DNA from 3 places in the Bordetella holmesii genome. Region 1 is predicted to be linked to each of the others. Evidence: predicted binding sites of a transcription regulator. Region 1 holds the regulator's gene; each other region holds the start of a gene.
The links. Region 1 encodes HrcA, which represses chaperone genes, less so after heat shock. Its sites were predicted from a motif close to TTAGCACTCNNNNNNNNNGAGTGCTAA; they were not measured.
Positions count from the first base shown of each region.

Region 1 (9,864 bases):
AGCCGTCCGCGAACTGGACGATCTACGCCATCTACGCGCCGCAGAACCGGGCACGCCTGGAAAAGGCCATCTCGGAAGAGCTGGCCCGCGCCCTCAAGGACGGCTTCACGGACCAGGAGGTCCGCGACGGCGTCGTGGCGCTGCTGAACTACCGCAACCTGGCGCGCGCCCAGGATGACGTGCTGGCCGATACCTGGGTGAACTACATGCAGACCGGCCGCAGCTTCCAGTGGTCGGCCGACATGGACCGCAAACTCGAGGCGCTCACGCCCGACCAGGTCAACGCCGCGCTGCGCAAGTATCTCAAGCCCGAGGTGTTCAGCACCGCCGTGGCGGGGGATTTCACCAAGAAATCCACCCCTTGAGGGGCCGCATGGGGACTGGCACCGGCTGACTTCCAGCCTGCCCCCCGATGGAAACTGACATCCGCGACAGAGTGTGCCTGTCCCCGCTGGGACAGGCACACTGCTCTACGCCATGAACGGCTGACTGCCAGGACGGTACCGCCCCCAGCGGGACAGGCGCCGCATGCGTCAGCTGAAGAACTCCTTGACGCGGTCGGTCCAGGACTTGCTCTGCGGCGAATGGCGGCCGCCGCCGTCGTTGAGCGAAGCCTCGAACTGGCGCAGGATGGCCTTCTGCTCGTCGCTCAGGCGCACCGGCGTCTCGACCACCACGTGGCAGTAGAGGTCGCCCGGATAACTGCCGCGCACCCCGTGGATGCCCTTGGCGCGCAGGCGGAAGGTCTTGCCCGACTGCGTGCCTTCCGGAATCGAGATCTCGGCCTTGCCGCCCAGGGTCGGCACCTGCAGCTCGCCGCCCAGCGCCGCCGTGGTGAACGGGATGGTCAGCTCGCAGTGCAGATCGTCGCCATCGCGCTGGAAGATCTTGTGCTGCTTGATATGGATCTCGACATACAGGTCGCCCGGCGGGCCGCCGTTGATGCCGGGCTCGCCGTTGCCGCTGGAGCGGATGCGCATGCCGTCGTCGATGCCGGCCGGGATCTTGACCTGCAGCGTCTTGTTGCGACGCGTACGGCCCACGCCGTCGCACGACGGGCAGGGGTCGGTGATTTCCTTGCCGGTGCCGTGGCAGGTCGGGCAGGTCTGCTGGACGCTGAAAAAGCCCTGCTGCATGCGCACCGCGCCCGAACCGCCGCAAGTCCGGCAAGTCTTGGGCGAGGTGCCGGCCTTGGCGCCGCTGCCGTGGCAGGTATCGCAGTTTTCCCAGCTGGGAACGCGGATCTCGGTGTCAAAACCGCTGGCGGCCTGCTCCAGCGTGATTTCCAGCGCGTACTTCAGGTCGGCGCCGCGATATACCTGCGGCCCGCCGCCCCCGCGCCGACCCGCGCCGAAGATCTCGCCAAAGATATCGCCGAAAGCATCGGCGAAGCCGCCGCCCATGCCGCCGCCCATGCCGCCGCCCATGCCGCCGCCCATGCCGGCGGCGTTCGGGTCGACCCCGGCATGGCCATAGCGGTCGTAGGCGGCGCGCTTCTGCTCGTCACCCAGGACCTCGTAGGCCTCCTTGGCTTCCTTGAACTTTTCCTCGGCTTCTTTGCTGTCCGGGTTGCGGTCCGGGTGGTACTTCATGGCCAGCTTGCGATAGGCCTTCTTCAGGTCTTCGTCGCTGGCATTCTTCGCCACACCCAGTACTTCGTAGTAATCGCGTTTTGCCATGGTGGGAGGACCCGTCGCCGGGCCATGTTCTGAATCATCAACGCGCGCGCCCGGTAGCTGGAATCAGCTACCGGGCGTATCGCACGTCATCGTTCGGCCATTACTGGTCGCGCTTGACTTCCTTGAAGTCGGCGTCGACCACATTGTCGTCCACCGGCTTGGCGTTGTCGGCCGCCTGCTGCTGCTGGGCCTGCTGCTGCGCCTGCATGTCGGCGTACATCTTTTCGCCCAGCTTCTGCGAGGCCGTCGACAAGGCTTCCACCTTGGCGTCGATCTCGGCCTTGTCACCCGTCTTGAGGATGTTCTCGAGGTCCTTGATGGCAGCCTCGATCGACTCCTTCTCGGCGGCTTCCAGCTTCTCGCCGTACTCCGTGAGCGACTTGCGGGTGGCATGCACCAGCGCGTCGGCCTGGTTGCGGGCCTGCGCCAGCTCGGCCAGCCGGTGATCTTCCTCGGCGTTGGCCTCGGCATCCTTGACCATGCGCTGGATCTCGTCTTCCGACAGACCCGAGTTGGCCTTGATGGTGATCTTGTTTTCCTTGCCGGTACCCTTGTCCTTGGCCGAGACATGCAGAATGCCGTTGGCGTCGATGTCAAACGTGACTTCGATCTGCGGCATGCCGCGCGGCGCCGGAGGAATTCCCTCGAGGTTGAACTCACCCAGGCCCTTGTTGCCTGCAGCGATTTCACGCTCGCCCTGGAAGACCTTGATAGTCACGGCAGGCTGGTTGTCATCCGCCGTCGAGAATGTCTGCGAGAAACGGGTCGGGATGGTCGTGTTCTTCTGGATCATCTTGGTCATCACGCCACCCAGGGTTTCAATCCCCAGGGACAGCGGCGTCACGTCCAGCAGCAGCACATCCTTGCGGTCACCCGACAGCACGGAACCCTGAATGGCAGCGCCGGCGGCGACAGCCTCATCGGGGTTGACATCCTTGCGCGGGTCACGGCCGAAGAATTCCTTGACCTTTTCCTGAACCTTGGGCATGCGGGTCATACCGCCGACCAGGATCACATCATCGATATCCGAAACCTTGACGCCAGCATCCTTGATGGCCACGCGGCACGGCTCGATGGTGCGCTCGATCAGCTCCTCGACCAGCGCTTCCAGCTTGGCGCGCGTGATCTTGAGGTTCAGGTGCTTGGGACCGGAGGCATCGGCCGTGATGTACGGCAGGTTGATCTCGGTCTGCTGGCTGGAGGACAGCTCGATCTTGGCCTTTTCGGCAGCTTCTTTCAGGCGCTGCAAAGCCAGGACGTCCTTGGACAGGTCCACGCCCTGCTCTTTCTTGAACTCGCCGATGATGTAATCGATGATGCGCTGGTCGAAATCCTCACCGCCCAGGAAGGTGTCGCCGTTGGTCGACAGCACTTCAAATTGCATCTCGCCATCGACGTCGGCGATCTCGATGATGGAGATATCGAACGTACCGCCACCCAGGTCATAGACCGCAATCTTGCGATCGCCCTTCTCGGCCTTGTCCAGGCCGAACGCCAATGCGGCTGCGGTCGGCTCGTTGATGATGCGCTTGACCTCGAGACCAGCGATGCGCCCGGCATCCTTGGTCGCCTGGCGCTGGCTGTCGTTGAAGTAGGCCGGCACCGTGATGACGGCCTCGGTGACCGGCTCGCCCAGGTAGTCCTCGGCGGTTTTCTTCATCTTGCGCAGCACTTCGGCCGACACTTGGGGAGGCGCCTGCTTCTTGCCGCGCACCTCCACCCAGGCGTCGCCGTTGTCGGCTTTGACGATGCTGTAGGGCATCAGGTGGATGTCCTTTTGCACTGCCTTTTCGTCGAATTTGCGACCGATGAGGCGCTTGACGGCGTACAGAGTGTTCGTGGGATTGGTGACCGCCTGGCGCTTGGCCGGGGCGCCCACGAGGATCTCGCCGTCTTCCATATAGGCGACGATGGAGGGCGTGGTGCGCGCGCCCTCGGCGTTTTCAATGATCTTGACCTGGCCACCGTCCATGACTGCCACGCAGCTGTTGGTCGTACCCAGGTCGATGCCGATGATTTTGCTCATGGTAGGAATACCTTGAAGAATCAGTTATTGATCGAAGTAATCGAAAGAATCACAGTCCCAGCCTAACTGGGGATGACCGCAGGGTTTTTCAAGATCCGGTTTGCAGCCGCCGGATGGCCCCGCTAAATTGCGGCAGACCTGGCCATCCGGTAACCCGGCCCAGGCGCTTGCCACCACGGAACAGCACAAAGGTTGGTACGCCGTGCAGGCCAAAACGTTGACCAAGCGCGGGGTCAGCGTAGACATCCGCCTGGAACCAACTCAACCCCAGTTCCAGCAGCGCATCGCGATGCAACAGCGCCGTCTGCTTGAAAACATTACAGTTGTAGCAGTCTTCACCCCAGAGGAAGACGCAGCGCAGGTCATCGCCAGTGGCGTTGACGACGACTTGATCGAAGTTAGCGCTCGATACCGGCTTCATGCCGAACGTTTCGAACACTGCACTGGGATCAAAGCCGCTCATGGCTGCATCCTCTCAGGCCACTCAGCCTGCCGAGACCACGACCAACGCCGGGCGCAGCGTGCGATCGGCAATGGCGTAGCCTTTTTGCAGCACTTGCACCACGGTATTGGCGGGCTGTCCGGCAGGCACCGACGAGATGGCCTGGTGCATGTGCGGGTCGAACTTGTCTCCCTGGGCCGGGGCAATTTCCTTGAGCATGTTGCGCTCGAAGGCGCCGACCAATTGCTTGAGCGTGACTTCCACGCCTTCGCGCAGGGCCTCGACGGTCTGGTCAGGCTGAGCCAGAGCGGCTTCCAGGCTGTCCTTGACCGGCACCAGGCTCTCGGCGAACGACTCAATGCCGAACTTGCGCGCCTTCGAGACGTCTTCCTGCGCACGGCGGCGCACGTTCTCGGCTTCGGCCATGGCGCGCAGCACCTGCTCCTGCTGAGATTGAACCTGTGCCTGGGCGGCGGCCAGTTCGGCACGCACGGCGGCCAATTCAGCGTGCACGTCTTCTGCGGGCAAGCCGGCGCTGGCGTCTTGATCGACAGGCTCTTGAGGTGCCGTCATGAGAGTCCTCCAGAATAGGGATGAATACGGTATCAGCCCATAAATGAGGGCCAGTTCTCTGGCTTCAAGGGGGGAAAAGGCAAAAAAAGACCAGGGCACAGGGCCCTGGTACCTTATTTTTTGCGGGGCTGAGTCGGCGCCGGCGGATCACTGGCAGGAAAGGACTCTTTAAGCGCCTCGTCGACCGGATCCGGTCGATCTTCTTCTGGTGTGATGGCGACGGGGTCACTGGCCGGAAAGCTTTCCATCAGTGCCTCGTCAAGATCGCGCTCGACCGCGTCTTCCTCGAGGTTGTCGTGGCCGGGCGCACCCGACGTGCCTACTCTGGGGCGGGTGGGAGGTGTCATCTTGCCGTCTCCTGGAAAAGGGTGTTGTGCAATAGACAATACTTACACACGCCATGCGTGTAAGAGCCGTATTCAGTTTACGCGATTCACGATCGGCTGACCGGCCACCCTTGCAATTGGCTTTGCACGAGGCTGGCCAGCCCCTCGGCCCAAAGCGGACTGTCATTGAGCGCAGGAATGCAACGAAAACGCTTGCCGCCGGCTTGCATAAAAGCCTGCCGGCACTCCTGATTGATCTCCTCCAGGGTTTCGAGGCAATCCGCCACGAAACCGGGACAAACCACATCGACCTCGCTTACCCCCTGACGCGCCAACTCCTTGAGGGTGGGCTCGGTATAAGGCTCCATCCAGCGCGCCGAACCGAACCGACTCTGAAAACACACCTCCACCTCATCGGCTGCCAGCCCAAGGCGCTCCCTCAACAATCGGGCCGTATCCAGGCAATCCCGGTAATAAGGGTCGCCCAGTTCGATCGAGTAACGCGGCAAGCCATGAAAACTCATAAGCAGTTTCTGCGGCTTGCCCTGCGCTTGCCAGAAGGCGCGAATGCGTTCGGCCTGCGCGTCGAGGTAGACAGGATCATCGTAGAAGCGTTTGACGAAGCGCATCGCCGGCTGGTCCCTCAGGCGCGCGGCGTGGCGCGTCACCGCATCCACGGCGGTGGCGGTCGTGCTGGCTGCATATTGCGGATAAAGCGGCACGGTAAGGATGTGGTCGCAGCCCTGGTCGCGCAACCGCGCAATGCCGTCGGCCACCGACGGATTGCCATAGCGCATGCCCAAAACGACCGGTACGTCCAGGCCACGACTGGCCAACACCTTGGCCACACCCTCGGCCTGCTGCCGGCTGTAGACCAAGAGCGGCGAGCCCTCCTCCATCCATATATCCGCATAGCGTGGAGCGAGCTTCTTCGGCCGCATGGTCAGCACCAGGCCATACAGTATCGGTTTCCACAAATAAGAGGGAATCTCGATCACACGGGGGTCGGAGAGAAACTCGCCCAGATACTTGCGGATGTCGCCCGCGGAAGGCGTGTCCGGCGTGCCGAGATTGACCAGAAGCACGCCCGACCGCCCAGGCTCGCGCGCCGGCGGATTGTCGTCGAACGGATCGTCGCCGCGGACCGGCTCGGCCAGGAAGCGCTCAGGCCACAAGTACTTGAACAAGCGAAGAAACACTGACGTCTCCGGGCGCGAGGCCGTGGTTGGAATTATTGATTATGGCTGAGCGCGTTCGACAGCAGGCGGGCCGTGATATCGACAATGGGTATCACCCGCTCATAGGACATCCGGGTAGGCCCGATCACGCCCAGCGTGCCGACGATCTGGCCGTCCACCCCATAGGGAGCCGTCACTACGGTGACTTCATCCATGGGAACCAACTGCGAGTCCCCACCGATATAGATCTGCACGCCCTGGGCGCGGCTGGAAACGTCCAGCAACTGCAGCAGATCGGTCTTCTTTTCGAACAACGAGAACATCTTGCGCAAGCGGTCCATATCCGAGGCGATATCGGTGACATCCAGCAGCTTTCGCTCGCCGGAAATCACCACCGAGTCACCCTCGTCCGCCGCCTCGGCACCCACTTCGGCGGCGGCCTGCATCAGACGGGAGATGTCCTCGCGCAACTGCGTGAGCTCGGTAGAGAGCGTCCGCCGCACCGCATCAAAGGACTTGCCGGAGAAATGTTGATTGAAAAAATTGCCCGCCTCGAGCAATTCGCTTTCGGCATAATCGCGCTGCACCTGCATGATGCGGTTCTGCACGTCGCCATCGGGCGTGACGATGATCAACAAGACACGCTTGTCGGTCAGACGCACGAACTCGATCTGACGAAACACCTGCGCCCGCTTGGGGGTGAGCACCACACCCGCGAACTGCGTCAGATTCGATAGCAAAGCGGCTGCGGCATTGACCGCACGGCTGGGTTCAACCATGGGCAGCAGCTCTGACATATTGGCCGGCTCGAACTGGTACGGGTGCACCGCCAGTAGCGAATCCACGAACATCCGATAGCCCCGGGGCGTGGGCACACGGCCTGCCGAAGTGTGCGGGCTGTGTATCAGCCCGAGCTCCTCCAGATCCGCCATGACGTTGCGTATAGTGGCCGGAGAGAGGTCAAATACCTTCGATAGCGTACGAGAACCCACCGGTTGCCCGTCGGCGATATAGCGTTCAATCAACGCTTTCAGCAAAGCTCGTGCGCGGTCGTCCATGAGACTATTTTATGGAAAGTTTAGCCAGGAGGCGATTTTTGTCCTCCGACATGATATGCGGCCCCATATAATCGCCTGATACGCCTCACGAATCCACTGAAACCCGCTCATGCACTTTCCTATCGTCGCCCTGATCGGACGCTACCAGGACACTGGCCTGGACGCGCCCCTGCGCACGCTCGCCGAGATGCTCACGCAAGCCGGCCGGCGTGTTCTGGTCGATGCCGACACGGCGCGCAATACCGGCGTGCATGAATACCCCGAAGCCACCTTGCAGGAAATCGGCGAGGCGGCCTCACTGGCCGTGGTCATGGGTGGCGATGGCACGGTTCTGGGCGCGGCGCGCCACCTGGCTCCCTATGGCGTGCCCCTGGTGGGCATCAACCATGGCCGGCTGGGCTTCATCACGGACATTCCGCTGCAAGATGCCCGCAATGCGCTGGCGCGCGTACTCGATGGCAACTTCCAGATCGAAGAGCGGATGCTGCTTCAGGGCAGCGTCTGGCGCGGTGATGCCCACATGTATTCGGCCTCGGCGCTCAACGACGTGGTGCTCAATCGGGCCGGACGCGGCGGCATGATCGAAATGCGCGTCGAGCTCGATGGCGTTTACATGTACACCCAGCGGGCCGATGGGCTGATCATTGCCACACCCACCGGCTCAACCGCCTATGCGCTGTCGGCCGCCGGCCCGCTGCTGCACCCCGGGCTCAATGCCATGGTGCTGGTGCCCGTGGCGCCGCAAAGCCTGTCCAACCGCCCTATCGTCATCCCTGACAGTGGCGTGCTCAACATGACACTGACCGCCATCGGCCGCGTCGAGACAGGTGCTTCGGTCCACTTTGACATGCAGACCTGGTCGGATCTTCAACTGGGTGACCGCATTACCGTGCAGCGCGCCCCGCATACCGCCCGCCTGGTTCACCCCCAGGGCTATAGCTTTTTCTCCACCCTGCGCCGCAAGCTGCATTGGAATCTGATGCCGCAGGCCACCGACAACATCGAGTAATCCATCCCGGCAGCGCCCGCTATGTTGCGAACCCTGCATATCCGCGACTTCGTCATCGTTGAACAGACGGACATTCATTTTGGTTCCGGTTTCACCGTTTTTACGGGCGAAACCGGTGCTGGCAAGTCCATTTTGATCGATGCCCTGGCCCTGGCCCTGGGCGGGCGCGGCGATGCCAGCGTACTGCGTGAAGGCGCAGCCCGAACCGACATCACGGCTATTTTTGACACTCCTGCGCATTTGACGGCCTGGCTGGCCGAACGCGAGCTCGAGCCCGCCGAAGAGCTTTCTCTGCGCCGGGTCATCGACGCCCAGGGACGTAGCCGCGCCTATATCAATGGCATGCCCGCTACCGTGACGCAGTTGCGGGAGCTGGGTGAAACGCTGGTCGACATCCACGGTCAGCACGCTCATCAAAGTCTGATGCGGCCAGACGCCCAGCGCGATCTGCTCGATGCGCACGGCGGACATGCTGAGCTGCGCCAGCTTGTGGCCCAGGCCTGGAAGCATTGGCGTGGCCTGGCCCGCCAACTGGAGACCGCCGAACGGGACGCCGACGCCCTCACTGTCGAGCGCGAGCGCCTTCAATGGCAGCTCGACGACCTGGATCGCCTGAATCTTGCCGAGGGTGAGTGGGATACCCTGCAGGCCGAGCACAGCCGTCTTTCGCACGCCCAGTCCCTGCTCGATGGCGCGGGCCAGATCATCGAAGCGCTGGATGGCGAACACGACTCTGCGCTCTCGCGCCTGAATGCAGCCAGCAACCGACTGCAACAGATGCTGCGCCACGACAGCGGCCTGCACGCCATTGCAGAAGAACTGGAGTCAGCCCGCATCGCCATGAGCGAAGCGATCTCCGACCTGAATAACTACCTAAGCCGCGTCGATCTGGACCCTGACCGCCTGAGCGCTGCCGAGGCACGGCTGAGCGCAGTCTTCGATACGGCGCGCAAATTCAAGGCCGAACCCGAGAGCCTGGCTTCGATGCGGACCGGTCTGCGCGAGCAGTTGGCTCATTTGCAGGCCGCAGCCGATGTCGAAGCCTTGCGCGCTCAAGTCCACGCCGCGCAGGCCCAATATGACAGCGCAGCGGCACTGCTGAGCCAGGCGAGGCAGCGAATCGCCGGCGACCTGGGCAAACACGTCAGCCGTGCCATGCAGACTCTGTCCATGAGTGGCGGACGCTTCGAGGCGGCGCTGACGGCCGGGCCGGCCAGCGCACAAGGCAATGAGACGGTCGAGTTTCTCGTGGCCGGCCACGCCGGCACCTCGGCCCGGCCCTTGGCCAAAGTGGCCTCCGGCGGCGAAATGTCACGCATCTCGTTGGCGCTCTCGGTCATCGCAAGCCGCGCTGCTCGCGTGCCGACGTTGATCTTCGATGAGGTCGACAGTGGCGTGGGAGGAGCCGTCGCGGAAGTCGTCGGCAAACTGCTGCGCGAACTGGGCGCGCGGCATCAGGTGCTGTGCGTGACGCACTTGCCCCAGGTGGCTGCCTGCAGCAATCACCAGTTCCGTGTGAGCAAGAGCGAAAAAGCCGGCATCACGCGATCGCGCATTGCCGAGCTGGACGCCG
Region 1 is NZ_CP085973.1:862,854-872,717, reverse strand. It holds gene LK440_RS04085 (M16 family metallopeptidase) at 1-365, shown strand, start outside; gene dnaJ (molecular chaperone DnaJ) at 534-1,679, opposite strand; gene dnaK (molecular chaperone DnaK) at 1,780-3,705, opposite strand; gene LK440_RS04070 (thioredoxin family protein) at 3,794-4,168, opposite strand; gene grpE (nucleotide exchange factor GrpE) at 4,190-4,720, opposite strand; gene LK440_RS04060 (hypothetical protein) at 4,834-5,067, opposite strand; gene hemH (ferrochelatase) at 5,154-6,245, opposite strand; gene hrcA (heat-inducible transcriptional repressor HrcA) at 6,278-7,282, opposite strand; gene LK440_RS04045 (NAD kinase) at 7,392-8,291, shown strand; gene recN (DNA repair protein RecN) at 8,313-9,864, shown strand, end outside.

Region 2 (9,864 bases), 130 kb from region 1:
GATGTCGTCGTGCGTGTGGGGCAGCAGCCGGACAGCAGCCTCATCGGGCAACGTATCGGCAGCCACCGGTACCTCATGTGTGCAGCACCCAGCTATCTTGAACGCTACGGCACGCCGCGCCGGCTGAGCGAATTGGCACGGCATCGCCTGATCGACCGGCGCCATAGCACAAGCGTACGCGGATGGCGCGAAATCGGCGACGGCGCCTGGGCCCGGCAGGCCCGCTTTGTCCTCGAATGCGACGACTGCGATGCCCGGCGCCAGGCGGCACTGGACGGACTCGGCATCGCCCTTATGCCCAATTGGTCGGCGGGACCGGAAATTGGCCGAGGCAATCTGGTGCAGATCGGGCTACAGGACTGCACGCCCCCCCAAGACAGCGGCATCTATCTGCTGCGCGCCATGCCCCGGGCGAGCGCCCGGATAAGGGCCTTCACCGAGGCCTTGCGACGGCATATAGGCTCGCCCTCGATCTGGGATGTCACCATCGACGCCGCCGCGGCCACCACGCCGCCCTCGGCTGCTTAAGCGCTGCCTTCCCGCCTGACGAAAGACGGCAGAGGCTGCCGCGAAGCCCCCTGCGTTTGCCACAAACAAACCGCCCTTTGCCGCTCGACAAATTAGCGCCGGCGATTTCATCAAACAGAAGCTGAAAACAAAAATTTCCGCAGACGCGCAGCATTAATCGCTGGAAATTCAAACGGTTAAGCGCAAAAAAATTCCGCCCCTCTTGATGCGGCACCGCGCGTCGGAACCACAATTTGTCACGTTTATACAAAATATTAGCGACTTTTTGGTGTTGTTTAAAAAATATACGAAACCGTATGCATCTGATATCAACATTCTGGTATCTTTGACGCGTTCAACAGACCTAAGCCCTGTGTAAGGAACCTGCATAACTGCTCGTGCCTTGACACCGCCACGTCTGATCCATTTGCCGCCCGTGCCTCCACGCGCAGGCAATGGGTCGCCAAACCAGCGCGATGTGCCGCCAACCACGGCGCGCTCCGTTTCAAATGCACGTTTCAGCAGCCTATGAGAACCTATGAGCAGCACTAAGCCCATCGACCAGAAACTCGGCCTTGTGGCGCTTGTGGCGATTGTCGTGAGCTCAATGATAGGCAGCGGTGTCGACAGCCTGCCTCAAAACATGGCTGAGACATCAGCCCTTGGCCCGGTCGTCATCGCCTGGTTGATCAGCGGTTTCGGCATGTTTTTCATTGCCCGAACCTTCATGGTGCTTTCGGACCTCAGGCCCGACCTGCAATCCGGCATTTACATGTATGCCAGGGAGGGCTTCGGGCCGTTGAGTGCCTTTGTCGTGGCCTGGGGTTATTGGCTCATGACCATTTTCAGCAACGTAGCGTTTGCTGTGATGGTGATGGACACGCTCAACTATTTCATGCCGGGCGATTTCACCGGCGGCAATAATCTGGCATCCATCGTCGGAGCTTCCATCCTTATCTGGGGCTTTCACGTCCTGGTGCTGGCCGGCACCAAAATGGCCGGCATGATCAATACCGTCGGCACGTTCGTCAAACTGATCCCGCTGGTGGTTTTCGTCGGCGTAGTCACTTATTTCCTTAACTACGCTCAACTCACGACCGATATCTGGGGCCACCATCCCGTCGGCGACGCCAAGCCCCTGGGTTCGATTCTGTCGCAGACGCTGTCACCGATGTATGTCGCGCTCTGGTGCTTTATCGGCGTCGAAGGTGCGGTAGCGCTGTCGGGCAGAGCGCGCAACAAGAAAGATGTGGCGCGCGCGACCATGATTGGTTGCATACTGGGGCTGCTCATTTGCCTGATCGTTTCAGTGCTGCCTTTTGGCGTCATGTCACAACAGGTGTTGAGCCATATTCCCAATCCGTCGACCGCGGGCGTCATGAAAAAGCTCACGGGCGACTGGGGTGAGTGGCTGATCAATATAGGCGTACTGATTTCGATTTTGACCAGTTGGCTGGCCTGGACGATGATTTGCGCCGAAATACCTCAGGTTGCCGGGCGTAATGGCACGTTCCCCAAGATTTTTGCCATAGAGAATAAGAACGGCGCCGCTTCCACGGCCCTCTGGGTCAGCAGCGGAATCATGCAGTGCGTCATGCTGATGGTGTATTTCTCCCAGCATGCATGGCTCACGCTGCTTGGCATCTCGGCGATCTGCGTGTTGCCGGCGTACTTTTCCTCTGCCTCGTATCTGATCAAAACCTGCTTTAACGGCGAGTATACGCAACGCCAGTCCACGGGGCGAATGCTGGCGTTGTTCAGCAGCCTCGTCGGAGCTGGTTTCTGTCTGTTCATGCTCTACGCCAGCAATATTCAGTACGTCGCGATGAGCCCGTTGCTGCTCAGTCTGGGGCTGCCCTTGTTTTTCTGGGCCCGCCGCCAGCAAGGCAGCGATGCGGGAGCGCTGAATCGCGGTGAAAAGACCGCACTCGCGCTGTTGCTGGCCATCGATATTCTTGTAATCGCCCTGTATTTCATGGGCCACATCAAGCTGTAGCAGGTTGTTTTTCGCTGTTTTTTACTGATCAGTATCAGAGTCCGGATGCGCCGCTCGACCTCAACCGAGAGTCATGCTATGAAGTTCAATCACAATGCATTGCTAGTGCTTTCCGACAGTCTGGAAGCCGGCCGTCCCGCCTCCCAGGCCGTGCAAGCCCTGGCGCAAGCCATCGCCGAAAGAGGGTTTATCGTCCAGCAGGCCGCCAACCTGCAAGCAGGTCAGACTTACATTCAGCAAAGCCCTCACTACAGCTTCATCGCGATTCTCTGGGACAGCGCCAACACGGCCATCGTCAAAGAGTGCGAAGCACTGGTGCAGAAGATCCGTGAGCGTAACGCCACGGTGCCGGTGTTTCTGCTCTCCGAAGCCGAAGCCGTCAATGGCATCCCCGTCGCGGTACTGAAGGAAGTCACCGAGTACGTCTATCTGTACTCCGAGACCCCGGAGTTCACCGCCAACCGTGTCTACACTGCGGTGCACCGTTACGCAGAAACCCTGCTGCCGCCTTACTTCGGCACCCTGAAAAACTTCACCGAGGACGGCGATTACTACTGGGACTGCCCCGGGCACATGGGTGGCATGGCCTACCTCAAGCACCCGGTCGGCGTGGAATTCATCAATTTCTTTGGTGAAAACATGATGCGCGCCGACATCGGCGTGGCGACCGCCGAAATGGGCGACTATCTGGTTCACGCCGGCCCGCCCAAGCAATCCGAGGAAATTGCCGCCGAACTCTTCGGTGCCAAGTGGACGTTCTACGGTGTGGCCGGGTCGTCGGGTTCGAACCGCATCGTGGCGCAGGGTGCCGTGGGCGCCAATGAAATCGCCGTGGTGGACCGCAACTGCCACAAATCCCTCAATCACGGCCTGACGTTGTCGCAAGCTCGTCCGGTGTATCTGACGCCCAGCCGCAACGGCTACGGTCTGATCGGCCCCATTCCGGCAGAGCGCCTGAGCAAAGACAGCGTCCGAAAACTCATCGACGACAGCGCGCTGACCAAGGATGCGGTCAGCCGCGACCCCAGCTACGCCGTGGTCACGAACTGCACCTACGACGGCTTCATCTACAACGTGAATCAAGTCGTCGGCCAGCTTAGCGAAAGCGTGCCGCGCATCCATTTTGACGAGGCATGGTATGCCTACGCCAAATTCCACCCGCTCTACCGTGGCCGCTTTGCCATGGACGTGGCCGATGACCCGCCCAATCGTCCGACCCTGTTCGCGGTGCAATCCACGCACAAGATGTTGCCGGCGTTGTCCATGACATCGATGACCCACATCAAACCGAGCGACCGCGCACCGCTGGACTTTGACGATTTCAACGATTCGTTCATGATGCACGGCACCACCTCGCCGTTCTATCCCATCATCGCCTCGATCGACGTGGCCGTTGCCATGATGCAGGGAGAAGCCGGCTACTCGCTCGTGCAAGAATCCATCGAAGAAGCAATTGCCTTCCGCCAGGCGGTGGTCAATGTCAAAGAAGAACTCGCCGAAGTCGATGGCGAGTCCTCATGGTTCTTCGACGTCCTGCAACCCACCCAGGTCAAGGATCCGGCCAGTGGCAAGGTGCAAGCTTTCCATAAGGCCTCCATCGAACTGCTGAGCCAGACCCCCGATTTGTGGACGCTCAAACCAGGCGACGCGTGGCACGGTTTTTCCGATGCGGACATTGGCCAGGCCGATTGCATGCTCGACCCGGTCAAGGTCAGCATCACCTGCCCGGGGATCACCCCCGACGGCAAACACCTGCCTCAGGGTATTCCGGGCAGCATCGTCAGCAAGTTCCTGGACGACCGCCGCATCGAGGTTGCCCGCACCGGCGACTACACGCTCCTCATTCTCTTCTCGGTGGGTATCACCAAGGGCAAGTGGGGCACGCTGATCGAAAGCCTGCTGACCTTCAAGAAGCTCTATGACACGGGCGCCAAGGCGATCGATGCCATTCCTTCGCTGGCCCACGCGTCGCCCAAGTACGCCGCGATGACGCTCAAAGAGTTGTGCCAGCACATGCACGACAGCATGCAGGAGCTGGACCTGATGAAGCACAGCAGCGATGCGGTCAGCTCCATCCCCGAGCCTGTGCTCACCCCGGCCGAGGCCTATCAGAAGGTTGTGCGCTACCAGACCGAACGCGTCAAGGTAGCGGATTTCGCCAATCGTATCGCCGCCAGCATGCTGGTGCCCTACCCTCCGGGTATTCCGGTTCTGATGCCGGGAGAACGTCTGCCCGCCGATGACACGGGTATCACCGGCTATCTCGAAGCGCTGCAGGAATTCGACAAGCGCTTCCCGGGCTTCGAACACGAAATCCAGGGCGTGAGCATCGATCAGAACGGCGACTACTGGGTTCGCGCCGTCGTGGAAGAGGCGCGCAAGCCGCAGCCCGTGCCCAAGCACATCAGCTTCAAGAGCCACCGCGTCTCTTCCATCAAGAAGGGACGGCAATAGAGCGGGGTGCCGCCCGGGCCTGACCCGGGCGGCATGGTCTCCTCCATCGCAAGGCAACGAAAATGACTGATAAAACTCAAGCAAGTACAAGTACCGACGCCAGCTCCGGCTCGGCCGGCGCGAAACTCGGCATGTTGGCGCTCATCGCCATCGTGGTGGGGTCGATGCTGGGTGGCGGCGTCTACAGCCTGCCGCAAAATACCGCCGCCACCTCGGCCGTCGGTCCGGTCGTCATCGCGTGGATCATCGCGGGCATCGGCGTTTACTTTATTGCCAATGCATTCCGCATGCTCTCCGACCTGCGCCCAGACCTGCATGCCGGGGTCTATATGTACGCGCAGGAAGGTTTCGGGTCTTTCATAGGTTTTAACGTGGCCTGGGGCTACTGGTTGATGACCTGCTTTGGCAACGTCGCCTTCGCGGTCATCCTCATGGACGCTTTCGACCAGATCTTCCCTGGCGTGTTCACCAACGGCAACAACCTGAACTCGATCATCTGCGGCTCCATCCTCATCTGGGGCTACAACTATCTGGTGCTGTCCGGGACCAAGGTGGCCGGCTTCGTCAACACGGTGGGCACGATCGCCAAGCTGGTTCCCCTGGTGGCATTCGTCCTCCTGCTGGGTCTGCTGATCGACTATTCCCAACTGCTCGACAACGTCTGGGGCAATGCACCGCAGATCATGAGCGGCACGGGCGCAGCCGCCACGCCGGTCTCGTTCACGGCGCAAATCATGGCTCCCATGACGGTGACACTGTGGGCGTTCATCGGCGTAGAAGGCGCGGTGGTCCTGTCGGGCCGCGCCCGCAATCGCAGCGACGTGGGCAAAGCCACGCTGCTGGGTTTTCTGGCGGCCTTGATCATCTACATCCTGCTGTCCGTTCTGCCGTTTGGCGCCATGACGCAGCCCGAACTTGCTCAGGTCGCCAATCCGTCGACCTCGGGTGTGCTCGAGCACGTCGTCGGCGCGCAATGGGGCAGTTGGCTGATGGATCTGGGGCTGATCATCTCGGTGCTGGCCGGCTGGCTGGCATGGACCATGCTTTGCGCAGAAATCCCGATGGCTGCAGGCCAGAACGGCGCCTTTCCCAAGGCGTTTGCCCGTACGAACAAGAACGAGGCAGCAACCGTGTCGCTGTGGATAAGCAGCGGCGTGATGCAGGCAGCCATGCTGTTGGTTTATTTCTCCAACAATGCCTGGAACACGATGTACAACATCAGCGCGCTGATGGTGGTGCCTGCCTACATCACCACCACGCTCTACATGACCAAGCTGTGCCTGACGCATGAATACAAGAAGTATTCCAACAAGGGCATGACACTCGGTCTGACAAGCGGCGTGATGGGCGTGCTGTTCTGCCTGTTCATCCTCTATGCCAGCGCGCTCAACTACCTGGCTCTGGTGCCCGTGCTGCTGACTTGCGGTCTTCCGGTCTTCATCTGGTCGCGCAAGGAAAAGAAGGACGGCAAGCCCATGTTCGTGGGTCTGGAAAAACTCTACGTGGCCATCCTGTTGGTCGCCGACGTTATCGTGTTCTGGCTGCTTTACACCGGCAAGATCACGCTCTAGGCGCATCGAAAAGCATTGAGCGGACGAAGGCCCGGTTTTGTACAAAGACCGGGCCTTCTCGCTGACGGGCGCCTGGCCCTCTTCCCCACGTATACCACGCGGCGCGCTGTCTGCCATGACGCCCCGCGGCTCCTTCCTGCATCACGCACATGACACGCTACTGCACATTGTTTGGTCTTTTTCTGCTGGGCGCCTCCGCCACGCAGGCCGCGGAGTTCACACCCAATGGCAGCCTGAGCCTGACGCAGACCTTTTATGGCGACTCCGGCAACTATCAGACCACCAACTCCCACCCTTCTGCGGTGCTGAACTACCAGTTCTCTCCGAAATGGAGCATCGACCTGGAGTGGGATCGTTCCTGGAACCGCTACTGACCTGCTCCCCGTGATTAGTACGAAATCGATGTAGAGTCCGTTCCCAAAGGAATGGCAATGAAGAAACGATTTACGGAAGAGCAAATCATCGGCGTGCTCAAGGAAGCCGATGCAGGTGCCAAGCCCGCAGAGTTGTGCCGCAAGCACGGAATCTCCGAGGCAACGTACTACAACTGGAAGGCGAAGTTCGGTGGCATGACGGTGTCGGACGCTCAGAGGCTCAAGGAGCTGGAGCAGGAGAACAACAAGCTCAAGAAGCTGTTGGCCGAGTCGATGCTGGACAAGGCGGCGCTTCAGGATCTGCTAAGCCGAAAGTAGTCAGCCCGCAGGCCAAACGCGAGGCGGTCAGGACATTAATGACCGAGCGCGTGGTTCGCCCAGCGGCAATCGCGCCGAATCAGAGTTGGTCAATGGACTTTGTGGCCGACGGCCTAGCCTATGGCCGCCGATTCCGCTGTTTGACTATCGTCGATGACTACACTCGCGAATGCCTGGCCATCGAGGTCGATACGTCGTTGCCGGGACTGCGTGTTGCCATGGTGCTGCAACGGCTGGCGGAGATGCGTGGCCTGCCGCGATCTATTACCGTGGACAACGGGCCAGAGTTCGCCGGAAGAGCCTTGGACGCCTGGGCCTACCAAGCAGGCGTAAAGCTGTCGTTTATTCGGCCGGGTAAGCCGGTGGAGAACGCTTATATCGAAAGTTTCAACGGCAAGTTCCGCGACGAATGCCTTAACGAGCACTGGTTCTTGTCCCTGCGACAGGCTAAAAGCTTGATCGAAAACTGGCGAGTCGAGTACAACACCGATCGGCCTCACAGCGCGCTCGGATATTTAACGCCGGCGCAATTCGTGCAGGCTCATCAGAAAGAAGGTCTTTTACCCCTGGGCTCTATGTCGGTGCCGTACTAAATCTGGGGGCAGGTCAAATTCCGACATCAATGAAATTCGACATCAGCTGAATGCCACATCGAGTCAATATCACCCAGCCAATATGTAACAATCCAGCCCCTCCCCCTTGAAGCCTGCCGAGTCATCCCTATAATTAGCACTCGTCGCTGGCGAGTGCTAACAGCCCTCCCGCGCCAACTACCGATCAATCTTCTAGTTATCCAACAGGAGTTCCTCATGGCCCTGCGTCCCCTGCACGATCGCGTGATCGTCAAACGCCTGGACAACGAGCGCAAGACCGCTTCCGGCATCGTCATTCCCGACAGCGCCGCTGAAAAGCCCGATCAAGGCGAAGTGCTGGCCGTCGGCCCCGGCAAGAAGACGGAAGACGGCAAGATTCTGCCCGTCGACCTGAAGGTCGGCGACAAGGTCCTGTTCGGCAAGTATGCCGGCCAAAGCGTCAAGGTCGATGGCGACGAACTGCTCGTCATCCGCGAGGAAGAAATCCTCGCCGTGATCCAGTAATAGCGTTCATCCCTATTTTCAAAGGAAGCTGAAAATGGCTGCCAAGCAAGTTCTGTTTGCCGATGATGCCCGCGTGCGCATCGTTCGCGGCGTGAATGTTCTCGCCAACGCTGTGAAGACCACCCTGGGCCCGAAGGGTCGCAACGTCGTGCTGGAGCGCTCGTTCGGCGCCCCGACCGTGACCAAGGACGGTGTGTCTGTCGCCAAGGAAATCGAACTGAAGGACAAGTTCGAGAACATCGGCGCCCAGCTGGTCAAGGACGTTGCGTCCAAGACCTCCGACAACGCCGGTGACGGCACCACGACCGCCACCGTGCTGGCCCAGGCCATCGTTCAGGAAGGCCTGAAGTACGTTGCCGCCGGTTTCAACCCGATCGACCTCAAGCGCGGTATCGACAAGGCTGTGGCCGCTGCCGTCGCCGAGCTGAAGAAGGCTTCCAAGCCGGTTACCACCAGCAAGGAAATCGCCCAGGTTGGCTCGATTTCGGCCAACAGCGACAGCTCCATCGGCCAGATCATCGCTGACGCGATGGACAAGGTCGGCAAGGAAGGCGTCATCACCGTCGAAGACGGCAAGTCGCTGGAAAACGAACTGGATGTCGTCGAAGGCATGCAGTTTGACCGTGGCTACCTGTCGCCCTACTTCATCAACAACCCCGACAAGCAAGTCGCCGCTCTGGACGATCCTTTCGTCCTGATCTACGACAAGAAGATCAGCAACATCCGTGATCTGCTGCCGGTGCTGGAACAAGTCGCCAAGTCGAGCCGTCCGCTGCTGATCATCGCCGAGGACGTCGAGGGCGAAGCCCTGGCCACCCTGGTTGTGAACAACATCCGTGGCATTCTGAAGACCACCGCCGTCAAGGCTCCGGGCTTCGGCGATCGCCGCAAGGCCATGCTGGAAGACATCGCCATCCTGACCGGCGGCACCGTGATCTCGGAAGAGACCGGCATGTCCCTGGAAAAGGCCTCGCTGCAAGAACTGGGCCAAGCCAAGCGCATCGAAGTCGCCAAGGAAAACACCACCATCATCGACGGCGCCGGCGACGGCAAGTCGATCGAGGCGCGCGTCAAGCAGATCCGCACCCTGATCGAAGAAGCCACTTCGGACTACGACCGTGAAAAGCTGCAAGAGCGCGTGGCCAAGCTGGCCGGCGGTGTTGCCGTGATCCGCGTCGGTGCTGCCACCGAAGTCGAAATGAAAGAAAAGAAGGCCCGCGTTGAAGACGCCCTGCACGCTACCCGCGCTGCTGTGGAAGAAGGCGTGGTTGCTGGCGGCGGCGTTGCGCTGCTGCGTGCCAAGCAAGCCATCACCGGCCTGCAAGGCGACACTCCCGACCAGAACGCCGGTATCAAGCTGATCCTGCGTGCTGTCGAAGAGCCGCTGCGCACCATCGTGGCCAATGCCGGCGAAGAAGCCAGCGTCGTGGTCAACACCGTTCTGGCTGGCAAGGGTAACTACGGTTACAACGCCGCCACCGGCGAGTACACCGACCTGGTCGAGCAAGGCGTTCTGGATCCCACCAAGGTGACCCGCACTGCCCTGC
Region 2 is NZ_CP085973.1:732,046-741,909, reverse strand. It holds gene LK440_RS03445 (LysR family transcriptional regulator) at 1-528, shown strand, start outside; gene LK440_RS03440 (basic amino acid/polyamine antiporter) at 1,046-2,503, shown strand; gene LK440_RS03435 (Orn/Lys/Arg family decarboxylase) at 2,582-4,957, shown strand; gene LK440_RS03430 (basic amino acid/polyamine antiporter) at 5,020-6,528, shown strand; gene LK440_RS03425 (hypothetical protein) at 6,678-6,902, shown strand; partial or broken gene LK440_RS03420 (IS3 family transposase) at 6,960-7,813, shown strand; gene LK440_RS03415 (co-chaperone GroES) at 8,030-8,317, shown strand; gene groL (chaperonin GroEL) at 8,352-9,864, shown strand, end outside.
Region 2: a site for HrcA is predicted at 7,947-7,973, ahead of LK440_RS03415 (co-chaperone GroES). Genes of this name have one in related genera too.

Region 3 (9,864 bases), 1.3 Mb from region 1:
CGGCATCTGTCACACCGACTATTACACGCTGTCAGGTGCAGACCCGGAGGGTATTTTTCCCGCCATCCTGGGTCATGAAGGCGCCGGTGTGGTCGTCGATGTCGGGCCGGGTATGACTTCGCTGCGCAAGGGCGATCACGTCATCCCGCTCTACACCCCCGAATGCCGCCAGTGCAAATTCTGCCTGTCGCGCAAGACCAATCTGTGCCAGGCCATTCGCAGCACGCAGGGCAAGGGCCTGATGCCCGACGGCAGCTCGCGTTTTTCCATCGACGGCAAGCCCATCTTTCACTATATGGGCACCTCCACCTTCGCCAACCACATCGTGGTGCCGGAGATCGCTGTGGCCAAGGTGCGGGAGGATGCACCCTTTGACAAGATCTGCTACATCGGTTGCGGCGTGACCACCGGTATCGGCGCCGTCGTCTATACGGCCAAGGTCGAGGCCGGCGCCAACGTCGTCGTGTTCGGCCTGGGCGGCATCGGGCTGAACGTCATCCAGGGCGCCAAAATGGTGGGCGCCGACAAGATCATCGGTGTCGATCTGAACCCCGAGCGGGAAGCCATGGCACGCAAGTTCGGCATGACCCACTTCGTCAATCCCAGCGACGTTGAAAACGTGGTCGATCACATCGTGCAGTTGACCGATGGCGGCGCCGATTATTCCTTCGAGTGCATCGGCAACACCAAGGTGATGCGCCAGGCGCTGGAGTGCTGCCACAAGGGCTGGGGCCAGTCCATCATCATCGGTGTGGCCGAGGCGGGCGCCGAAATCAGCACCCGCCCCTTCCAACTGGTGACCGGGCGGGAATGGAAGGGCTCGGCCTTCGGCGGCGCACGTGGCCGTACCGATGTCCCCAAGATCGTGGACTGGTATATGGAAGGCAAGATCAACATCGATGATCTGATCACCCATACGCTGCCGCTGGATCGCATCAATGAGGGGTTTGACCTGATGAAGCGTGGCGAGTCCATCCGTTCGGTCGTGCTTTACTGACGGACAGGCTATGGAACTGCTCTCTGAACACCGGGCTTTCGGCGGACGCCAGCGCTTTTACCGCCATGATTCCACCGCGATCGGCCTGCCCATGCGGTTTTCGGTCTTTCTGCCCCGGCAGGCCGAAAACGGCCGCGTGCCAGTGCTGTTTTATCTGGCCGGGCTGACCTGCACCGAAGAAACGTTCATGATCAAGGCTGGCGCCCAGCGTCTGGCCGCCGAGCACGGCCTCATGCTGGTCAGTTGCGACACCAGCCCGCGTGGTGCGGCAGCGCCGGGTGAGGCCGAGCACTGGGATTTTGGCGTCGGTGCGGGCTTTTATCTGGATGCGAGCAGTGAGCCGTACGCGGCGCACTACCGCATGGAAAGCTACGTGGCTCAGGAGCTGTTCGATCTGGCGACCCGTGAACTGCCCGGCGATGCCGCGCGCGCCGGCATCTTTGGCCATTCCATGGGCGGGCATGGTGCGCTGACCCTGGCCCTGCGTCATCCCGGGCGCTGGGCAAGCGTTTCGGCTTTCGCGCCGATCGCCGCGCCGATGCGCTGCCCATGGGGCCAGAAGGCCTTCTCGGGCTATCTGGGGCAGGACCGTGCGGGGTGGGCGCAGCACGACGCCAGCGAGCTGATGCTTGGCCTGAAAAATCCCTATCCGCAGGGCATATTGATTGATCAAGGGCTGTCGGATCAATTCCTGGCCGAGCAACTGTATCCCGAGGTGTTCGAAGCGGCTTGCCAGCATGCCGGCCAGGCGCTGACCTTGCGCCGCCACGAAGGCTATGACCACGGCTACTACTTCATCTCGACCTTCATGGCGGATCACATCCGGTTTCACGTCGAGCGCTTGCGTTAAGGCCTGGCCGGCGGGCCGCTTTTATACTTTCGCGACCCCTGACTGGAGCGCCTGTCCTTGACTGATCTGCTGACGCCTTTCGTGTGGACCGCCCTGGTGGCGGTCATCGTGCTTCTGCTTGGCCTGGGCATGCTGCTGGGCAGCGGTGGCGGGCGTGACGACATGGGCCGCAAGACCTTCCGTCTGCGGCCCGTGCGGCGCGTTGTCGGCTTGCTGCTGGCCGCGCTGGCTTGTGTCTCGGTTCTGCTGGCGTTGTCGCTGCTGCAGTTCTTCCGTTTGACGACCGATCAACCGGTTGCCGAGATCCAGGTCAGCCGCCAGAACGACAATCAATACCTGGTGTCGGCGCGGGCCGAGGGGCTGGGGCAGCGCGACTACACCCTTTATGGCGACGAATGGCAGATCGATGCCAAGGTGGTTCGCTGGCGGTTGCCGGCGCTGATGGCGGGCGCTCCGCCGCTATACCGCCTGGAGCGGCTGTCGGGCCGTTATCGCGACGTGCAGCGCGAGCAAAGTGGCACCCGCTCGGTGTACGCCCTGGATGATTGGCCTGTGCCGGATATCAGCGCTGTCAAAGGCTGGTTGCCGGGATGGCTGCCCTTTGTGGACGTCACCTATGGCAGTGCGGCATACATGCCTCTTTTCGAGGGGGCCCGCTACCAGGTGTTGTTCGATGCGCGCGGCGCGTTGTTCATCCGTCCTGCCGACGCGGCCACGGAAGCGGGCTTGAGGCAGCGCGGCTGGTAGCCGCTGGCGCTTGGTCCAATTGTGGCCCCGCGGCGCGCCCATGCGTACCCGTGGCTTTCTACACTGGGGCAGTTCCTCATCCGCACAGGAGTGCCCATGCAACACGGTGTTCACGCCGCTCGGCGATGGTTGACTGCGGTGTCGGCCGCGCTCACCCTGGGGGCGGGCGCGCAGGCGCAGGATGCCCTGATTACCTTCACCAGCACGCGTGACGTTGGCCAGACGGTCGCGCAATTGCGCACCGGCCTGGCAGCGCATGGCATGACGGTCTTTGCCGAGATCGACCATGCCGCTGCCGCCCAGGCTGCCGGTCTGGACATGCCCCCGACGCGGGTGCTCATCTTTGGCAACCCCAAGGCGGGCACGCCATTGATGCTGGCCGAACCCGACTTGGCGCTGGATTTGCCGCTGCGCGTGTTGGTGCGGGAGCGTGCGGGCCGGGTTGAGGTGTTGATGCACAGGTTGCCCAGTCCGGGGTTGCCGGCCGACCGGCAAGGCGGACTGGCCGCGGCCGCCGATCTGGTGGCCAGGAGCATGGGCCAAAAATAAGGTTCATCGAGGAATACCGGGGAATGCAGACCGGATCTTGAGGAAGAAGTACTCCTGATCGCGGTAGCCGTAGGCGCGGCGCTTGATGACTTTGATGGTGTTGTTGATGCCCTCGACGATGCTGGTGTTGAGCCGGTGGCGACAGCGAGACAGAATCCCGTGCAGATAGGCTTTTAGCTTGAGCGCGAAGTGAGCCAAGGCGGCGATGCCGCTGCCCTGAGCCTGTTGCAGCCAGTGATCCCATGCCTGGCGGGCGTAGCCGGGGTGTTGGTAGAACCACAGCTGTTTGAGCTCATCGCGCATCAGATAAGCGGTGAGCAAGGGCTGGTTGGCCTGGAGCAACTCGTCCAACTTTACCGATTGGCACGGATCGAGGTTTTTGCGATTGCGCAGCAGTAGCCAGCGACTGGACTTGATCACCCGGCGGGCCGGCTTGTCGTGCCGCAACTGGTTCGCTTGGTCTACACGCACCCGGTCTATCACTTCACGGCCGTACTTGGCCACGACGTGGAACAGGTCGTAGACGATCTCGGCGTTGGGGCAGTTGGCCTGGATCTCCAGCTCATAGGCCGTCGTCATGTCGATCGCTACGGCCCGGATCTGCTGGGCAACTCCTGTTGGCAGTTGTTCGAAGAAGGCTCTGGCCGTCTCGCGCGAGCGGCCATCACCGATCCATAGCACCTGACGGCGGATCGGATCGACAACGACCGTGGCATAACGATGGCCCTTGTGTAGAGCGAACTCGTCCATCGCTAGGTAGTGGATCTGGCTCCAGTCCGGCTCTTGGATCGCCCGTCGCAGCAGGGCCTTGTCCAGCGCCTTGACCGTGTGCCAACCCAGTTGGAAGAAGCGCGCCACGGCCAGAATGTTGCTGGACTCAAGCAACTGGCTGACCGCCTCGGCCAGCCGGTCGGTCACTCGCTGGTAACGGCCCAGCCAGCTCAGCCTCTCCAGATGCGGTCCACCGCACTGCTCGCACCAGACCCGCCGACGCGGCACTACCAGCGTCACTCGCAGCGCCATTAGCGGCAGATCCCGCACCCGGCGCGTGGTCGTCTCATGCACCTGCCGACATCGGTTGCCGCAGTGCTCGCAGTGCATCGTTCGCGCTGAAGGCTTCAGGTAAATCGTGACCGTCCGGCTCTCACCTTCAGGCCACACGACCCGCTCCACCCGATAACCTTCCCACCCACCCAACCTCTCGATCGTCTTGCGGTCCAGCATGATCCCGGCCTTGATCCTTGAAAAATCAAGGATCAAGCGTAACGGCAATCAAGCACGGCTCCACGCTATTCCGCGATGAACCAAAAATAATAGGGACGCGGCTGCTGCAACCCGTTGGAACCGGAACTTTGTTGCAGTGCAGGGGTCGAATTAGCACTCAAAGATTTGGAGTGCTAACATCAAGCTGATGCCCGTTTACCCCTCGTTCCATGGAGGCCGCAATATGAATTCAGCCAGTCCCTCGTTGGCCACCTCGGGCAACGCCTTGGCCTTGGCGGTTGCCAATCCCGGTGCGTTGGGCACGATCGATGCCTATATTTCGACGGTCAATCGCCTGCCAGTTCTCACGCTCGAGCAAGAGTCCTCGCTGGCGCGCCGTCTGCGCGATGGTGACGACCTCGAAGCCGCCCGCGAACTGGTGCTGTCGCACCTGCGCCTGGTGGTGTCGGTCGCTCGTCAGTACCTGGGGTACGGATTGCCGCATGCCGACCTCATCCAGGAAGGCAATGTCGGCCTGATGAAGGCCGTCAAACGTTTCGACCCCGAGCGCGGGGTGCGTCTGGTTTCCTTTGCCGTGCATTGGATCAAGGCCGAAATCCACGAATACATCATCCGCAATTGGCGCCTGGTCAAAGTGGCCACCACCAAGGCCCAGCGCAAGCTGTTCTTCAATCTGCGCAGCATGCGCCCGGATGGTCAGACGCTCGATACCGAGCAGGTCGACCGTATCGCCCGCGAACTCAACGTCCGCCGCGAGGATGTCAGTGAGATGGAGGTTCGCCTGTCGGGCCGCGATCTTTCGCTCGAGAATCAGGACGATGACGATGACAGCTATGCGCCCATCGCGTATCTGTCGGACGAATGCCGCGAAGAGCCCACCCGTGTGCTTGAGCGCAAGGCGCGCGATGATTTGCAGGGCCAGGGCCTGGCCGATGCCATCAAGGCGCTGGATGCGCGCTCGCGCCGCATCGTCGAAGCCCGTTGGCTGCAGGACGACGGCGGTGCCACGCTGCATGAACTCGCCGCGGAGTTCGGGGTGTCGGCCGAGCGCATCCGCCAGATCGAGGCGGCGGCGCTGAAAAAAATGCGTGGCACGCTGGCGGCTGCCTGATCGCTGCCTTGCCAAGCGAAATGCCTGCCCCTTCGGGCAGGCATTTTTCATTTGCGGCGCATGAATACGGCAGCAGGCCTTGGGGGTCCGACACTGATTGATACAAAATCGGCGCCGATCAGGGACCTCGGCCAGAAACTTATGGCCCGCGGCCAGGACTAATAAGCATAGACAGCAAGCTGGGTTTGTCTTGCCGTTTTGTCGTCCGTCTCGGCTTCTCCTCTTTCCCCTCCCCTATGAGACGGACGGTTTACGGGGCACCTACGCATATCGGTGCCCCGTTTTTTATTGTCTGGGATCCACGCGCCTGCCGCTCACGCCGCGCTTTCGAGCGGCAGGGGTTCGTCGCGCAGGGCGGCCCAGGTCGCGGCATCCAGGCGTCGAACCCCGGTGGCAATCGAGCCGTCGGCGTAGAGCTTGAGCCAACGGTAGCCCGGCGCTTGCGGGTCGACGGCGTAGTGGCCGTTATCCAAACGGAACTGAAAGCTGGTCGATGGCGTGCCGAGCATGCGCAGGTGATGATGCCGGCAGTCGAACTCCTGGTGGATATGGCCCCATAGCGCGACCCGCGCTTGCGGATGATCCGACAGGCGCGCGAAGACCGCCGCGGCATTGTCGACCATGAGGGTGTCGTGTTCGGCGCCTTCGACGCGGGCAAGGTTATGGTGCAGCGCAACGAGAACATGGCGCTCGCCCGCTTCCCGCAGGGCTTGGTCGAGCAGCGCGAACTGCCCCGCGTCGATGTGGCCAAAATCTTGCCCGGGGACCGTGGAGTCCAACATGATGATCCGCCAGCCCGGCAGATCGTGTACGGGTTGTGACCAATCGCTCAACTGCTGGCGCATCTGGCCGGCGGCGTCGTGATTGCCCATCACGCAGCGCACGGGGTGTGCCACGTCCCGCAGATGCGCGCGCAGCCGCTGGTAGGCCGCCGCGCTGCCATCCTGGGCGAGGTCGCCGGTCAGCAGCATGAGATCGGGGCTGCCCTCTTGCCGCCGGGCGAGGTCGAGCACGGCGCGCAGGCTGGCATCCGTATTGACGCCGAACATGCGCGCTTGCGGATCCTGCAGCAGATGCGAGTCGGTCAATTGCAGTAGCAAGGCCGGTGCATCCTGGGGGCGTGCGTCGAGCGGAGCAGAGAGCAAAGGCCTCTCCCAGTATTGGAAAGCGCCAACGTTAGCGAAAAAACGGTCGATAGGCGTGGTTTGCCACGGCGACAGGCGTAACCAAGTGTGGGCGTCTGCCGGTCAGCGCGCAACGCACACGCGGCGGGTTCATGGGAAAAAGACGCTATCCTTGGGCCTTGACCTCTTGCGCCACCGCGCCTTCCCATGGATATTGGATTTCTCGTTTTCGGCCTCGCCGGCTTGCTGACCCTGATCTGCTTCATGCCACCGTTGGCTGGCCGTCTGGGGCTGCCCTTCTCCGTGCTGCTGGCCATCGTGGGTTGTTTGCTGGGTATCGGCATCCACCTGCACGGCTGGGCGCCGCCGGTACTGGGCGACCTGCTCGACACGATTGAACGCTTCGAGATTTCTTCCGAAACCTTTCTCATGGTTTTTCTGCCGGTGCTGTTGTTCGAGACGGCGCTGTCGATGAACGTGCGCCGCTTGATGAACGATATCGGCCCCATCCTGATGATGGCCATCGTGGCCGTGGTCGTGTGCACGCTGGTGGTGGGAGTGGCGGTCAACGCCGTGTCTTCCTATGGGCTGCTGGTCTGCCTGTTGCTGGGCGCGATCGTAGCGACCACGGACCCTGCTGCGGTGGTGGGGATTTTCCGTGAAGTGGGCGCGCCCAAACGGCTGACCACGTTGGTCGAGGGCGAGAGCCTGTTCAACGACGCGGCATCCATCGCGCTGTACTCGGTGCTGCTGGCTGCCCTGGGGGGCTCGGGAGAAATTTCGGCGAGCGCCGTTTTCAATGATTTCATCGTCCACTTTCTGGGAGGCGGACTGGCCGGCTGGCTGATGGGACGCCTGGTCTGCTCGCTGTTTGCCTGGCTGCGCGGGTATCCCACCGCCGAGATCACGCTCACGCTCACGCTGGCCTACCTGTCTTTTTTCATCTCCGAGCATTATTTGAATGTTTCCGGCGTGGTGGCCACCGTCGTGGCGGGGCTGGTGGTCGGGTCGACGGGCCGCACGCGTATGTCGCCTACGACCTTCGAATACCTGTCCAACTTCTGGGGCCAATTCGGCTTCTGGGCCAACTCGCTGATTTTCGTGTTTGCCGCCATGCTCATTCCCAAGCTGATGGCGGCAGCCGATTGGCAGGAACTGCTGCTCGTGGTGGTGGTGTTTGTGGCGACCCTCGTGGCGCGTGCCATCGTGGTCTTCGGCTTGTTGCCGCTGTTGCAGATATTCAAGATTGGCGCCGAGGTGAGCAACCCCTATAAGAGCGTCATGCTCTGGGGAGGGCTGCGGGGCGCCGTTTCTCTGGCGCTGGCTTTGGCCGTCACCGAACAGACCACGGTGCCGGAGGAGGCCCGCCAGTTCGTGGCCGTGGCCACGACCGGCTTTGTGTTGGCGACCTTGTTCATCAACGGCATCAGCCTGCGGCCCTTGATCCGCATGCTGGGTTTGAACCAGCTCTCGCCCGTCGAGCGAGCCATACGCAATCAGGCGCTGTCGGTCGCGCTGGAAACCCTGCAAGGCAAGACGGATGAGATTGCCAAGGATGACCATATCGCGCCTGAGGCGCGCGATCGCATCCACGCCGTGTTCGATGCCAGCCTGACGGCCGTGCATGACACTCAGGTGGCGCGCATGAGCGTGGAGCAGCGCACGGCGGTGGGCCTGGCCATCGTGGCGCGGCACGAAGAAGAAATGTTCTTCGACATCCTCAAGGCCCAGATCGTCGACTGGCGCATGGCAGAAAGCTTGCTGGCGCGCGCCGAGCGTCTGGAGGACGCCGTGCGCACGGGCGGCGTCAACGGTTTCGAGCAGGCCATCGTGGCCGATGTGCGTTATTCACATGGCTTTCGGCTGGCGTTGCGGGTGCATTACATCTTCGGCTTTCAGGGATGGCTGGCCCGCGAGCTCAGTCAACGGTTTGCCAATCTGCAGACCAAGCGTTCGGTGGCGCAGCGCCTGATGCAGTTCTCGCGCGAGCAGATCGGGCCGTTGCTTGGCGATGATGCCGCGCAGCAGATTGTCGCGGCGCATCAGCGGCGCCTGGATTTGGTTGACAACGCGCTGCAGGCGCTCAATTTGCAGTACCCGAGCTATGCGCTGTGGCTGCAGGAAAGCTACCTCGACCGCGTGGCGCGTGAGCTCGAGCGCATACGTTATCGCGACATGCTCGAACAGTTCCTGATCAGCGGTTAGGTGTATGCGGATTTGATGGCGCAACTGAAAACGCGCTGGGAGCATATCGACCATCACCCGCCCCTGGATATCGAGCTGAGTTCGGCCGAGCTCATCAAGCGGGTGCCTATTTTCGAGGGGCTGAGTCCGGACTCCTTGCGCGCGATCTGCAAACTGCTCAAGCCGCGGCTCGCTCTGCCCGACCAGCGCATTCTTGCCCATGGGCATCACGGGCAGGAGATGTGCTTTGTGGCCTCGGGCGCGGTGGTGGTGCAATTGCCCGACCATACGACGGTGGAGTTGGGCAGTGGCGAGTTTTTCGGTGAACTGGCGCTGCTGGGCGATGAGCACATCAATGCCGATGTGCGGTCGTTGGGCTACAGCAAGCTGTTGATGCTTTCGGCGCGCGACCTGCATGCCGTGCTGGCGCGTGACCCGGATCTGCGCGAGCGTATCGATAAGGTGGTCAAGCAGCGGCTGCGGGCAATCGAGGTCTGGCGCCAGTTTTCGGAAACCGGCCAAGTCTATCCTCCCGGGGTCAAGCCGCCGGTCAAGGAAGCATCAGCGGACACGGCCCCAGACGGCCCGCGTGCGGAGTCGGATTGACGACCCGGCCGCCTCAGGGCGGCCGTATTCATGTTGCGCTGCGATACCGGATGTCATCCAGGATGACCAGCGCTGCTTCCAGCGTGAACTCACCCGCCTCGATGCGGTCAACGACCTGCCCCACCTCCAGTGTGGCGATCTCCATGACTTCGCCATCCCGGTTGGCGGGACGCGTGGCGTCGTCGAGCACACACGTGCTGTTGAGCAGGGCTTCGACCTGATAGCCCTCCGGCAAGCGCCGCTGCATGCGCAATACGGTACGCAAGGGGCTGCGCTGGCGGATCTGCTCGGGCTCCAGGCCGGCCTCCTCGGCGCATTCGCGCACCAGGGCCTGGTCCAGCGACTCCTGGCTGCCCACCAGCCCGCCCACCAGGGTGTCCCACATGCCGGGGTCGGTGGATTTGGAGAGTGCCCGTCGCGCCACCCACAGACGGCCATCCGCCGTCCAGGCATTCAGGTGCACGGCAAAGGT
Region 3 is NZ_CP085973.1:3,259,201-3,269,064, reverse strand. It holds gene LK440_RS15695 (S-(hydroxymethyl)glutathione dehydrogenase/class III alcohol dehydrogenase) at 1-997, shown strand, start outside; gene fghA (S-formylglutathione hydrolase) at 1,008-1,847, shown strand; gene LK440_RS15685 (hypothetical protein) at 1,905-2,594, shown strand; gene LK440_RS15680 (DUF302 domain-containing protein) at 2,691-3,143, shown strand; gene LK440_RS15675 (ISL3 family transposase) at 3,147-4,367, opposite strand; gene rpoH (RNA polymerase sigma factor RpoH) at 4,591-5,478, shown strand; gene LK440_RS15665 (metallophosphoesterase) at 5,793-6,578, opposite strand; partial or broken gene LK440_RS15660 (cation:proton antiporter) at 6,810-9,392, shown strand; gene LK440_RS15655 (NUDIX hydrolase) at 9,421-9,864, opposite strand, start outside.
Region 3: a site for HrcA is predicted at 4,518-4,544, ahead of rpoH (RNA polymerase sigma factor RpoH). Genes of this name have one in related genera too.